3 regions of the Rhizobium sp. 268 genome follow, and region 3 is predicted to be linked to each of the others. Evidence: riboswitches for the same ligand, from Rfam matches in the RefSeq annotation. Region 3 holds a riboswitch; each other region holds the start of a gene.
What was found. A riboswitch is a leader RNA that binds a small molecule or an ion and turns the genes downstream of it on or off. The one in region 3 is predicted to bind cobalamin.

Region 1: linked by a shared signal. The riboswitch ahead of bluB (5,6-dimethylbenzimidazole synthase) and the one ahead of OS035_RS16405 (CbtB domain-containing protein) in region 3 are both predicted to bind cobalamin.
Region 2: linked by a shared signal. The riboswitch ahead of nrdH (glutaredoxin-like protein NrdH) and the one ahead of OS035_RS16405 (CbtB domain-containing protein) in region 3 are both predicted to bind cobalamin.

The regions. Positions count from the first base shown of each region.
Region 1 is NZ_JAPPSO010000004.1:123,270-125,525, reverse strand. It holds gene OS035_RS09290 (MFS transporter) at 1-597, opposite strand, end outside; cobalamin riboswitch at 768-954, shown strand; gene bluB (5,6-dimethylbenzimidazole synthase) at 997-1,686, shown strand; gene OS035_RS09280 (DUF2865 domain-containing protein) at 1,690-2,256, opposite strand, start outside.
Region 2 is NZ_JAPPSO010000031.1:8,136-10,391, reverse strand. It holds gene OS035_RS31785 (heavy metal translocating P-type ATPase) at 1-382, shown strand, start outside; cobalamin riboswitch at 586-812, shown strand; gene nrdH (glutaredoxin-like protein NrdH) at 1,071-1,292, shown strand; gene nrdI (class Ib ribonucleoside-diphosphate reductase assembly flavoprotein NrdI) at 1,309-1,713, shown strand; gene nrdE (class 1b ribonucleoside-diphosphate reductase subunit alpha) at 1,692-2,256, shown strand, end outside.
Region 3 is NZ_JAPPSO010000007.1:330,090-332,345, reverse strand. It holds partial or broken gene OS035_RS16415 (hypothetical protein) at 1-149, opposite strand, end outside; gene OS035_RS16410 (CbtA family protein) at 200-946, opposite strand; gene OS035_RS16405 (CbtB domain-containing protein) at 959-1,168, opposite strand; adenosylcobalamin (AdoCbl) riboswitch at 1,181-1,323, opposite strand; gene OS035_RS16400 (histidine phosphatase family protein) at 1,400-1,954, shown strand.

The DNA.
Region 1 (2,256 bases), on a different contig from region 3:
GAAGCCAGAAAAGCCGATGCCGCAAAGGAAGAAGCCCGGAAAATCCATCGGCCGTGGACTGCGAGGCTCGACCGCCGGCAGGAAACGCGTGACGAGGATGATGCCGAGCACGCCGATCGGGACATTGATCCAGAAGATCCAGTGCCAGGTGAGATAGGTGGTGAGGAAACCACCGATCGGCGGCCCCATGATCGGGCCGATCAGCGCGGGGATGGTCAGCCAGGCCATGGCATCGACGAGTTCGTGGCGCGGCGTTCCCCGGACCAGCAGCAGACGGCTGACCGGCGTCATCATCGAGCCGCCGGCGCCCTGGATCAGCCGCGCGACGACGAAGGCCGCAATCGAATTGGAAAAGGCGCAGGCGACTGAGCCGATCATGAAGACGAAGATCGCCATACGGAAGATGTTGCGCGCGCCGAAACGATCCGACATCCAGCCGCTGATCGGGATGAAGATCGCCAGTGCCACGAGATAGCTGGTGACGGCAAGCTTCAGCGCGATCGGCGAGGTGCCGATATCGGCTGCGATCGCCGGCAGGCTGGTGGCGATGACGGTCGAATCCATCTGTTCCATGAACAGGGCGACCGCAAGGATCATGGGTGTCAGGCGGGGCACGGGCAACTGGGTGCAAAGAGGAAAATTGCGGCGCCACAGGCGTCGGTTAGGATCTGTTCGGTTCTACGGCAGCGATGCACACCTGTCCACGCGATCGATGTCACATACGGGTGAATGCGGCATGAGGCCGCTTGCCGCAGGGCCGGTTTGCTGAAATAGATGCGCCGTCAGGTGCCCGCTTTTCAAGCGGGAGAATCGGGAATTCGGTGCGAGACCGAAACGTGCCCAACGCTGTAAGGCCGACGTTTGCCGCTTTATCATGCCACTGGCTTTCGCCGGGAAGGCTGCGGCAGACGGATGACGCCAAGTCAGAAGACCGGCCTGGCAAGATAGACCCAACCCGCGCGGACGGCGGGCGGTTGCGTTGTTGGGGATTTGACGATGCGACCCTTTGATGAGGATGCCCTGTCCGTGGCGTCCGGTTTTTCCTTGGCCGAACGCGAGGCCGTCTATCACGCGATCATGACGCGGCGCGACGTTCGCAGCCAGTTCCTGCCCGAGCCCTTGCCCGACGACGTGGTGGAACGGCTGCTGACCGCCGCGCACCACGCACCCTCCGTCGGCTTCATGCAGCCGTGGAATTTCATTCTGGTGAGAAGTCCAACGGTGCGAGCGCGCATCCGCGATGCCTTTGCCAAGGCCAACGAGGAAGCGGCATTGATGTTTGAGGGCGAGCGGCGGCAGGTCTATCGCTCCCTCAAGCTGGAAGGCATCGTGGAGGCGCCGCTCGGTATCTGCGTAACCTGCGATCCCACCCGCAGCGGCAGCGTGGTGCTGGGGCGCACGCACAATCCGCGAATGGACAGCTATTCGACAGTCTGCGCCATCCAGAATCTCTGGCTGGCGGCCCGCGCCGAAGGGATCGGCATTGGCTGGGTCAGCATCTTTCACGAAGCCGACCTGAAGACCATTCTCGGCATCCCCGAGCATATCGAAGCGGTTGCCTGGCTCTGCGCCGGTTTCGTCGACCGGCTCTACGACCAGCCGGAACTCTCGGTCAAAGGCTGGCGGCAGCGGCTACCGCTTGAGGAACTCGTCTTCCACGATGGCTGGGGAAGGAACGAGAGGTAGCGATCACTGCTGCTGCGGCTGCGGGCCAGGTGCGGCAGGATTGGCAAGGTCGATCGAGCCCTGGTCGCCGGCGAGGAATTGCGGGCCGACCTGGCGGACCTTGTTCTGCGTGGGGTCGTAGGGACGCTCTGGAACCGATGGCTGCGGCGCGGCGGCGGCCGCTGTATCCTTCGCCGGCGGATTGGTGCGGATGGTGGTGATCGAGCCCTGTGGCGGCGGCTGGCTTATCGCCTGCTTGCCGCGCATCTCGTCGTAATAGGCGGTGAGATTGCAGGCACAGGCGTTTTTCTCGCCGGGCGCGCGGCTTTTGTAAGCGAAGGCGTTCTTCATGGCGCTGTAGGGCGTGCCGGTTGCGACCGAGATCATGTTCGAGGCTTCCGTGCTCGTCACGTCGCGATAGAAAAGCTGGGTTTCGATGCCGGGGCACATCTTGGCGCAGGTCTGGGCGTCGCGGCCGAAATCGACCGAGGTGGTGTTTGAACTGATCGGGAAGAAGCCGCCGTCACAGCTGCGCACGCAGATGGTGCTGACCGGCGACAGCATATCGGCCCGCGGCAGGCCGTAGCGCGG
Region 2 (2,256 bases), on a different contig from region 3:
GGACAAGCAGCGGGTCGTCGGCGAATTGAAGCGCCAGGGCTTCATCGTCGCCAAGGTCGGCGACGGCATCAACGATGCTCCGGCGCTGGCCGCCGCCGATATCGGCATCGCCATGGGCGGCGGCACCGATGTGGCGCTGGAGACGGCCGATGCCGCCGTGCTGCACGGGCGCGTCGGCGACGTGGCGCGGATGATCGAACTGTCCAAACGGACGATGCGCAACATCCTGCAGAATATCAGCATAGCGCTCGGGCTGAAGGCGGTGTTCCTGGTGACGACGATTGCCGGCATCACCGGGCTCTGGCCGGCGATTCTCGCCGATACCGGCGCGACCGTGCTGGTGACGATCAACGCGCTGAGGTTGTTGCGGGTCAAGGGATAAACTCTCTTCGCAGCGACGATGCGGGCGATCCGGAATCGACAATCGTAGAGCCGGCTATAGGCCGGCTCTCTTCGTTTCGGCCTTCTCGACAGCCTCTTTTCGTTAAGCCTTCGTTGGCCATGTTTTTCACAGGAACGTAGCGATTTCAAACCTGTCGTAACGCAATGCACAAACCATCCGTTGACGTGATTTCGGATTCGCGTACTATATCTAGTGTTCAAGGTTCCTTCGATTCGTGTCGGATCGCGGGCTAAGACGGGAATACGGTGCGTTTCGCCATGACGGCGCAGCAAGGCCGGAGCTGCCCCCGCAACTGTAAGCGGCGAGCAACTGTCCGATTTCAGGTCACTGAGGCATGATGCCTCGGGAAGGCTGGGGCAGGGTGCTTCGACCCGCAAGCCAGGAGACCTGCCTTGAACTAGATGTCCACGGGCGGGGTGTCCGGAAGGTCGCGTGAATGACAGCGGAATGATCCGCGCCTGTTACGCTGCCCCGAACGTCCGCATGAGCACTTCGGGGTTGAAGTCATGTCCAGAATATCAAGGCCGCCGCCCGCGCAAATCCCGAGAGGGATCGTATCAGGCGTTTAAACGCCGACTTTGCCATATCACCAAATGTTGCCCCGGACGCTGCAAGGCGCCCGATCTCAGTCTTGCGTCCTGAATTCTTTGACATCACGAGGAACATGATGAGCGTTACCGTCTACAGCAAACCCGCCTGCGTCCAGTGCACCGCCACCTATCGCGCCCTCGACCGGCTGGGCGTCGATTACGACATCGTCGATATCTCGCAGGATGCCGAAGCGCTCGATCGTGTCCGCAGCCTCGGCTACATGCAGGCGCCGGTCGTGATCGCCGGTGAGCGGCATTGGGCGGGTTTCCGCCCCGATATGATCAGCGCGCTCTCCTGACCCGAGGAAAAAGGCGATGGGGCTGATCGTTTATTATTCCAGCCGCTCCGAGAATACCCATCGCTTCGTCGCCAGGCTCGGACTGCGCGCGGCGCGCATTCCGGCTAGCGGCGCAGAGGCGTTCCCTATTCGCGAACCCTTCGTTCTCATTGTGCCGACCTACAGCGGCGACGGTGGCAAGGGTGCCGTTCCCAAGCAGGTGATCCGTTTCTTGAACGATGCGGAAAACCGAGGACATATCCGCGGCGTGATTGCCGCGGGCAACAGCAATTTCGGCGAGACATACGGGCTCGCCGGCGACGTGATCTCGCAAAAATGCCAGGTGCCTTACCTCTACAGGTTCGAGCTCATGGGCACGGCCGAGGATGTCGCCAACGTCAAACACGGAATGGAACAATTTTGGACACGGGAACAACTCTGACGCGGGATGCGGGCGCAAAACCGCATAACACTTTTGCTCATCCCGCCGGCGAACGCCCTTGGAAAGCGGCGGAGACGCTCGACTATCACGCGCTGAACGCGATGCTGAACCTCTATGACGACGAGGGGAAGATCCAGCTCGACAAGGACCGCATGGCGGCGAAGCAGTATTTTCTGCAGCATGTGAACCAGAACACCGTGTTCTTTCACAATCTGAGGGAAAAGCTCGATTACCTCGTCACCGAGGGTTATTACGAGCAGGAGGTTCTCGACCAGTATTCCTTCAATTTCGTCCGCGACCTGTTCGATCAGGCCTATGCGAGGAAATTCCGTTTTCCGACCTTCCTCGGCGCCTTCAAATATTACACCAGCTATACGCTGAAGACCTTCGACGGAAAGCGCTATCTCGAGCGCTACGAGGACCGCATCTGCATGGTGGCGCTGACCTTGGCGCGGGGTGACGAGGCCCTTGCCCGCGACATGGTCGACGAGATCATTTCCGGCCGTTTCCAGCCGGCAACGCCGACCTTCCTCAATGCCGGCA
Region 3 (2,256 bases):
ATCTCGCCATGCGAAATTTCTGGGATATCGAGACCCGCTTGGCTGCCGCCGGCGCTGCGACTATGAGCAAGGGCGTTTTCAGCAGGCATGCAAAAGAAGGCGGCGGCAAAGGCCGCCGACAGGATTGATATGGCTCTGCTGCTTTTCATGGTCGCTTGAAAACCCAAGGGCGCCGGCAAAACGGCGCCCTTCATTGCGTTCAGCGGAGTGCCGTTGCCGGCCGGCTCCGCTGGCCGCCCTTCGCAGCAAGCCGCTTTTCCGCCAGCGCCCCGAAGCCAAGGCCAAGTGTTGCCCAGAGGATCGCATGCATGGCGAGCGTTGTCGTCCGGAAACGCCAGAGCACCATGGCCGAGAAGTTCTCCGGCACCTCGTTGATCGGCGGCAGCAGATAGAGCACGAGCACGATGAAGACGAGATAGGCGATGCCGGCAATGATCGCGCCGTTCCAGAGGCCGAAACGCTCGGAAAGACGGCGCGACAGCGCCACCGCGGCAATCAGCGCGGCGAGCGAGACGACAATCATCAGGAAGAACAGCTCGGTCCTGACGCCGATCGTATCGGCATTGCCGACCGCCGGCGGGTTGGCCGGATATTTGATAGCGGGAACGAGCACGATCGCCACGTAGGCGAAAATGGCGATGACCGCCGAGGTGCCGCGCGCCGAAAGATTGCTGACGCGGCCGTGCACGAAAGCAAAAGCGAGCGCGAAAAGCCCGCCGACGGCGATGCTGTAAGCCATGACGCCGGTGAAAAGGCCGAGACCGGCCTGGGTGGCCCGGCTGACGATTTCAGGTTCGGCAGCTTCGCCGGCCGCCTGGGCGCTCGCCTCCTCGAAAGCGATCGCCGCATCGACCAGCGGCTCGCCGAAGACATGGGCGAAAGCGAAAACGAGGATGCCACCGAGCAGCCCCGCGAGCATGCCGCGAAGGAGAAGGTTTCCAACCATGTCAATATCTCCCTAGTGGCAGGGAAAGCCAAGGAGATGGCGGGCGTCATGCACGAATTCGTGCACATACATGCCGTTGAACAGCGCCATCGCGCCTTCCTCGGTGCCAACGAAATAGATGGCGATAAGCATCAGCAGGCCGCCGAAGATCGCCCAGGGCAGGATTTCGCCGACGGGGATCGGGGCCGGCGCCGCGGCGGGCGCGAAAGTGGTGTCAGACATGTATTCCTCCGGAATGACGCGTTCAGTCGAAAGAGTGTTTGTGCGGTAAGGTCTGACTTCCAGCGTGAAAAAGCTTCAACACGCTGGTCACAGTGGCGCGACCGCGCCGGATTTCCACCGGCTTCCAAACCCGCAACAACACGGTTATATCTGCTCGCCGAAGAGACTGTCAACGAAACTTCACGAGCCGGCAAAGGGCCGTCCCACTGCACCCCGGGAGATCGGAAGACTGTGAATACGCGCCTCACCTGGATCTGCCACGGCGCGACGACGGCGAGCCGCAAGACGCTGTTCCCACTTGACGAACCGCTGGAAGGCAAGGCGGCGGAAGACGCCGGCCGGATGGCTGCCCCACCCCGCGCCGACCGTATCGCCACCAGCCCCGCTTTGCGCGCCCGCCAGACCGCTGACGCGCTCCGCCTCGAAGCCCGGATAGATCAGGCGCTGCGTGACTGCGACCATGGCCGCTGGGCCGGCAGGTCGATCACAACGATCGAGGCCGAAGAGCCGGAGAACCTCGTGGCCTGGATGAGCGATCCGGAAGCGGCCCCGCATGGTGGCGAAAGCCTTCTTGATCTCAGAACACGCGTCGCCGGCTGGATGGACGGTGAATCCGCCCTCGGCGGCCATGTGATTGCCATCAGCCACGCGGCCGTGATCCGGGCGGCGGTCGCCCATGTGCTTCAGGCGCCGCACTCCTCCTTCTGGCGGAGCGATATCGAGCCGCTCGCCATCGTTTGCATGACCAGCAATGGCAGCCGCTGGTCTCTGCGCTTTCCGTATTAGCGGCTCCTCATTTTATCCAGCCTTACACAAGCAAATCGCGTCATCTCTATTGAACCGGGTTTGACCGGGACTACTTCCTTTCCCAAGGAGATGGAAGAATGACATATGATTGGAGTGGGGAGCGCACGCGTCGTCTGCGTTTGATGCGTGTCGCCACAATCACGGTTCTGGTCGGTCTCATCGTCAGCGTTCCGCTGCTGATCGTCACCGCCTGAAGCACGAGAAAAGGCGAGCGATGCACCAGCACGCTCGCCTTGGTTCTTTCCCGTCCCGGCTCAGCATCCTCAGTCCCTCAACGGTGC